3 regions of the Solibacillus kalamii genome follow, and region 1 is predicted to be linked to each of the others. Evidence: riboswitches for the same ligand, from Rfam matches in the RefSeq annotation. Region 1 holds a riboswitch; each other region holds the start of a gene.

Region 1 (2,272 bases):
TTCGCGTTGAATGCTTCATACTCTGTTGTTGTAATTTCCCCTTTTCGCCATAAACTACGGTTTTTCTTAACTTCTGCAGATTGCGGGAAGCTCCCGATTGTTGTTGTCGGATAGTCTGGTAACTGTAAAAAGGCACGTTGTAGCTTACTGCGCTTGTCGTAGTTATCAGTTCGTTTAAATGCTTCCGGTGTTAATTCGTTTACTTGTGCATGTACAGCTTTCTTTTTTCTCGATTCATGAAGTGCCAATGTGCGGATTGCTTTTTCGCTTTCTAAAAATGCCTGGATATGAGGGACTTCGGGCTGAAGAATTTTCCCTTTGATCATTTGCAGTTCCGTTATTTTTTCATTGGCGAATGCTAAAGCATTTAGCAGCTCTGGCACAATGCCATCCTCTCCTGCTGTTGTAACTGGCACATGCTGAAGACTGCACGATGTTTGTAGATAGATTGGTGAAAATGGTACATAGGAACGTATTTCCGCTATTAGTGCCAACTGCTTCTGCAGCTCGGCTCTCCATATGTCCCGACCATTAATAATACCTGCATATAGAACTTTATCTTTTGGAAAACCAAACTTCTTTAACGCTGCTAGATTTTCATTTTTCCCATGAACAAAGTCCAGTCCAAAGCCATCAACAGGCAAATCAATCAATGTTTCATAGTCGGATAACGCTTCAAAATAAGTTGTGCAGATCGTTTCAACTGTCAGTCCGTTTAATACTTGATGATAGAAATGCTGAACTAATGCTATTTCTTCGGACGTAAGGTCTTTTGTAAGGCTTGGTTCTTCAAGCTGGATCGACGTTGCACCACTTGCTTCCAACGACTGAAGCAACTCTTTATATACCATTACCAGCTGCTGAATATAGTGTTGTTTTTGTTCTTGGCCAATACCTTTCGTCAGTTTATAAAATGTAAATGGACCGATAATAGTCACACGAGGGATTATGCCGAATGTTTCGATTGCCTCCTGAATATATTGCGCGTAAACATTGTGTTGCAATGCCAGTTGCTGTCCTTCGTATTCAGGTACAATATAGTGATAATTCGTGTTGAACCATTTCGTCATTTCACTTGCCACCACATTTTCAGCACCGCGCGCCATTGCAAAATACGCTGTTAAATGATGCTGCAATGATAGATGGTCGTATCTAGATGGAATCATATTAAACATAAAGGCTAAGTCAAGCATACGGTCATAGTATGTAAAATCTCCTACCGTTAAAATATCCAGCCCTAAATCCTGTTGCTGCTGAAGTTGAGCGATGCGTAAGTTTTTCATTTCCTGTTCAAAACTTCCTAAAGACAATTGTTCTTTCCAAAACGCCTCTGTTATACGCTTCCATTCACGATTTTGTCCAATATACGGATAGCCAATTACTGCTGTTTTCATAAACAATTCCTCCTTAAATTTGTTACATAAAAACCAAAACCCCTCTTTCAAAATGAAAGAGGGGTGTGAATGTTTAAGAGATTGACAATAAAAACCTTTGCATAATCAAAGGAGTTCTGTCTCACTTTCGCACAAAATCACCACCTATTTCCACGTAGGTATTGGCGTGTACTAGTTTCCGGCAGGTCTCCTGGCTCATCATCAACGTTCTTGTGACCCTTCCCATCAATAGACAGTGGTTGAATATCACGAACTCCGATTTACAGTTGCGGGACAGCACCAGACTTTCACTGGTTTCCCTTTTAAGCTTGTTCTCACAAGCACCGTAACTTACACAGTATGCAATTTCGTATACTATATCATAGAATTTGAGTTTTGAAAATTCTTTTTATTTAGCGTCCTATACGAGGATATGCGGGGTTGAAATGATTTCAGTGGATGCTGTGTGCTTTTTATTAGAAGAAATTTGTTTATTTTAGCACTTCTTCGGATGATTTTAGAAAAGTTGACATACTTATTAGCTAATCTGGAACTGATTTTAGCATATCCTGCTCCTTTATTAGAAAATCAGCAACTTATTAGAAAATCGGTGGATTTATTAGCACATTTAAATTTTTATTAGAAAAGCCCTCACTCAGCAAAAAACTTGCTCAAAAAGCAGCTGCACTTTTTTCGCAAGTTAATCTAACATTTCACTATTATTTTAGACGTTCTTCAATGAGTGCTTCCATATCACTTGCAATCGTTTCATATGGAACACCATCTTCGCCTGTGCCATAGCCTGAATAGTTTTTCACGGCGATTCCTTTTTCATCAACTAGGAAAAATGTATCGGCATGGATAACTTGATCGTTCCCTTCAATCGACTGGACAGGTGT
Region 2 (2,272 bases), on a different contig from region 1:
GTACTTACAAAGATCTGCCTGATGGGCGTTATAATTGTGAACTTTCGTATTTACCGATTTCAAAAATTGTGACACAGATCGATATTCAGTCAAAAGGAGAGGAAGGAAACTAATATGGTTGATTTAGATTTTTTAATTCAGTACGGATTCATATTATTAGTGATTTCAATTACGACACTTGTCTTGTCTATGTATTTCCGGAAAAAGCCGAAAGTGGATAAAGGATTTAAGTTTGCCTATCATGGCCTATCATATCGCCGTAAATTTTTACGCACGATTTATTCAATCCCGTTTTGTATTTTTCCGTTAGCGATCATTTATTATTTTGAAAGGTTTTCCGCTAACTTTATATTTGTTACGCTGTTGCTCGTGATCGTATTTGTTTTTCAAATGTCATACAATTATATAAAGTGGAAAAAAGAAGATTAAAAGCCTGTGTTCATCCGAAAGCAGGCTTTTTTTCATTATTTCACTCCGCTCGAACCAAAGCCCTTATCACCGCGCTCCGTATCCGACAGTTTGTCTGTTTCTTCAATGAAAACTTGCAGAACATATTGAATGACTAGCTGGGCGATGCGCATTCCTTTCTCAATCGTAAAAGGTTCTTTCCCGTGATTGATTAAAATCACGCCGATTTCACCGCGATAGCCTGCATCGATGGTACCTGGACTATTTAACACCGTAATCCCATGTTTGAGTGCCAATCCGCTACGTGGGCGTACTTGCGCTTCTGTTCCCTCCGGCAGTTCGATTTGAAGACCGGTTTTAATTAATCCGTATTCACCAGGCAGTAAAACTCTTTCTTCAACCGCACTTAAATCCATCCCTGCATCCCCTTCCCGTGCCTGTTTCGGCAATACAGCATTCGGGTGGGTTTTCTTAATTTTTAATTGAATCGACATATTCAACCAACTTTCTCATTTATAAAATCTATTTACATGCAGTTATAACAAAACCATATTTTTTCTTTATTTTCAATAGGGAGTTTTCTAGAATTCTTAATGGATTTATGTTATCTTTCTTTAGGCTCTTTACTTTTATGTTGTTAAAGCTTATACTCAATTCAACTATATATTGTGTTTTTTTATCACGGTACTACTAAATGTAGTTTAAAAGGGAAGTTTGGTGTGAATCCAACGCTGTCCCCGCAACTGTAAATGCTGACTGAAGACGAATAGACCACTGTGCAATGCATGGGAAGGTATGTCTGACGAATGAAGCAAAGCCAGGAGACCTGCCGCGTTAAAACTACGTACATTTCTTCGGGGAATAGGAAATGGAGGCGCTCTTTTACTCGTTTCCATTTCAAGCTATCCTGTTTTCCGGGATAGCTTTTTTTGTTTTTTCTGCATGTTCCCCCATGACATGTGCACCACAATTACTAGTAATATTTAAATAGCGAGGGGTTCTATTATGAAACTTTATACGAAAACAATTTGTCCAAAATGCCTATGGGTAAAATCGGAGCTCGATGCTGCCAACTTGGAGGTCGAGGTTATTAATATTGACCATGATGAGAGTGCAAAACAAATAGTACTCGATGCAGGTTTTTTGTCTGTGCCGTTATTTGAAATCAACGGTGAATTTATCGCAGAGCCGACGTCAATTATCGATCGCATTTCTGAAATGACCGCATGATCATATTTGCTTCACGTACTGGTAATGTACGATCCATCGTGCAAAAACTCGGCTTGCCCGCAAAGGATCTGGCGGAAGTAGAGAAAATGGATGAACCGTATCTTCTATTTACGTATACGGATGGATTAGGCTCTGTTCCCCCTATCGTCGACCAGTTCATGACTGCGAACTTTGATCTATGCAAAGGAATTATCGTAAGCGGAAACCGTAATTTCGGTCATGCTTTTTTCGGCCGTGCAGGTGACCTTTTAGCTGCACAATACGGAATTCCGTTAATCGAAAAAGTGGAAATGCGAGGAACTCCGGCGAATTATGAAGCGATTACAGATTACTACTACTCCATTTGGAAAGAGGCATCGATATGAAACAATATTTAAAATTAAATAACGATATTCTAAACCGTTACCGTGCTACCGGTGAATTGGATCTGGCGAAAGACAAAGAAGCAACACGCCGCTATTTCCTGGAAGACGTGAATGTCCGTTTACGCTACTTTATCGATATCGAGGAAAAAGTGCGTTATTTAGTCGATGAAGGCTATTACGAAAAAGAATTTTTGGAATTGTACTCGATGGACTTTATTAAACAAATGTACAAAAAAGCCTATTCCTACAAGTTCCGGTTTCCTTCATTC
Region 3 (2,272 bases), on a different contig from region 1:
CTTCACCCGTTTCCTGGTCCAATGCCCATGGTTCCGCTTCTTTTTTCAATCGTTGATGCGGTTTTAATAGTTGTTTTTCTTGCCCTAAAGTATATTTTCGCTGATAACCACGCGGTGTAATGATTTTATTATCGTAGTAAAATGTTGAGGAATTCCCCACGACGACCGTTGTCAGCATTCCGATATCATGTTCCAGCATCTCCTCTAATGTTGTTAACACAATGTCCTGCGTATCCCGATAGGCAGCTTTTACTAATCCGACAGGTGTATCAGGTGAACGATACTTAAGCAATATTCGTTGCGCTTCAACAATTTGTCTTGTCCGTCTGCCGGATTTAGGATTGTAAAACGCAACGACAAAGTCTGCCATTGCAGCTGCCTCAATCCGTTTTTCGATGACCGTCCAAGGTGTTAAATGGTCACTTAAACTAATTGTGCACGAATCATGCATAACCGGGGCGCCAAGTAAACTTGCACAGGAGTTAATCGCTGATATACCCGGAACAACTTCTACTTCAATCCCTTCTTTTGCAGTCCAGCCCTTTTCGATTAATACTTCATATACGAGGCCCGCCATTCCGTAAACACCAGCATCACCACTGGAAATAACAGCAACTATATGGCCGGCTTCAGCCTGTTTTACAGCTTCCTGTGCGCGTGAAACTTCTTCAGTCATGCCAGTACTGACAATGGTTTTCGCCGTCACTAAGTGCTCAATCAGTTCAACATACGTTTTGTAGCCCATAATGTGATCACTTTGCTGCAGTGCATCGACTGCACGTTTTGTTATATGTTCCCGATCTCCAGGTCCGAACCCTACAACAAAGATCTTTCCTTTTTGCATGTAAATACCCTCCCTATAGAAAAATACATTTCGCACCAAATAGGACATGATGATAATTTTTCTTATGTGGATTTCATTAAAAACTAGTATTGCTTATCCACTAAGAAATAAAAAAAGCCCGCACCTCTCGTTAGAAAGAGGTACGGGCATGTGAAATTAATACTAAAAAAGTATAGAAAAACACAAAAACAATTACTTGTTTCGCCTATACTTCTCCCTCCGAAAAGTAAGTATCGTTTAAATAAGCAGGTTTCCTGGCTTAAGCTTCCTTTTACTTTCACATCTTCCCATCTTTACGACAGTGATTCATTGTGATTTCATCAGCTATTACAGTAGCGGGGGCTGCATTAGTCTTTCACTAATTTCCCTTTTACCTTACAAAATTCTGTAAGCACTTATTTAAATTGCAAATTATTAAATTATTATAAAAATAACATAGTCTACTAAAAAATGATAGGGTAATTATTATCTTCATAAGCTTTTGAGCATAAATGAAGCGTTTATTAATCGTGTATTAGGTGTTTTGTACATAAATTTAGTATCCAACTAATCAAAGGTTGTTTAATTTCAATTATTCACTTTATTATTTTCCTGTCACGGGTTCATTTAGCTTTTTTACATAGGCTACGGCATCATTTATAGATGTGACAGCAATAATGTTGATATTAAGTTGCTCATTTATTTTTACTTCCTTCGCCTCTTCTTCATTTTCCATAGGTATAAGAATATGTGAAAAGCCGCTTTGTTCAGCAATTAAGGTTTTCGCCTTTATCGAACCAATTTCCTTCACGTTTCCTTTGCTATCAATCGCACCCGTTACCGCCATCGGTATGTTATTGTGGAATTCACCGTTTTCGATAAGACCGCTTAACACAGTGGCAAGTCCTGCACTGTCACCTTCTATATCGTCTCTCTTTAAAAATTGATCGATAGCTGTTGATTTCTCAGGCAAGTGGGCAATGACATTTTCCTTCATCGTTTCAAAATGATTCACTGTAGGACGTATATATCCGAGCAACTCTTCATTTTTTGAACGGTACCTGATTTTATTCGTGACCACTTCGGCATCTAAAACTTCTTTATCACTTGAATATTCTATAGTTTTTATTAGATAATCCAAATCTGTAATATATGGTGCTTCAAACATTTCCACTGCAAGTACATGGATACCTGAATTTTCTACAATTTCAAAAGGCTCATTATAGGAGATCAGAAAATAAGTATATTTTTCATAATTGATCAGTCGACTTTCAAACACAATTAACAGTGCTAGCACAAAAAAAATCCCCGAGAAAATTCCTTTCAGCCTTTTGTTATTCCGGTATAGAAAGAACCCGGAAAGTGAGATTACCGAGCCCACTATAATAAAAGCTATTAATTGAAAACCGCTAATCTTATCTAAATAATATGCTAGTAAACCAGCTATGT

The links. A riboswitch is a leader RNA that binds a small molecule or an ion and turns the genes downstream of it on or off. The one in region 1 is predicted to bind cobalamin.
Region 2: linked by a shared signal. The riboswitch ahead of CBM15_RS11650 (glutaredoxin family protein) and the one ahead of metE (5-methyltetrahydropteroyltriglutamate--homocysteine S-methyltransferase) in region 1 are both predicted to bind cobalamin.
Region 3: linked by a shared signal. The riboswitch ahead of cobJ (precorrin-3B C(17)-methyltransferase) and the one ahead of metE (5-methyltetrahydropteroyltriglutamate--homocysteine S-methyltransferase) in region 1 are both predicted to bind cobalamin.

What each region holds. Positions count from the first base shown of each region.
Region 1 is NZ_NHNT01000003.1:135,694-137,965, forward strand. Features, by position in the region: gene metE (5-methyltetrahydropteroyltriglutamate--homocysteine S-methyltransferase) at 1-1,394, opposite strand, end outside; cobalamin riboswitch at 1,558-1,737, opposite strand; gene CBM15_RS07635 (SCO family protein) at 2,093-2,272, opposite strand, start outside.
Region 2 is NZ_NHNT01000007.1:132,355-134,626, forward strand. Features, by position in the region: gene CBM15_RS11635 (hypothetical protein) at 1-113, shown strand, start outside; gene CBM15_RS11640 (hypothetical protein) at 115-429, shown strand; gene dut (dUTP diphosphatase) at 465-902, opposite strand; cobalamin riboswitch at 1,074-1,256, shown strand; gene CBM15_RS11650 (glutaredoxin family protein) at 1,414-1,638, shown strand; gene nrdI (class Ib ribonucleoside-diphosphate reductase assembly flavoprotein NrdI) at 1,635-2,003, shown strand; gene nrdE (class 1b ribonucleoside-diphosphate reductase subunit alpha) at 2,000-2,272, shown strand, end outside.
Region 3 is NZ_NHNT01000007.1:158,161-160,432, forward strand. Features, by position in the region: gene cobJ (precorrin-3B C(17)-methyltransferase) at 1-844, opposite strand, end outside; cobalamin riboswitch at 1,072-1,258, opposite strand; gene CBM15_RS11785 (S16 family serine protease) at 1,428-2,120, opposite strand.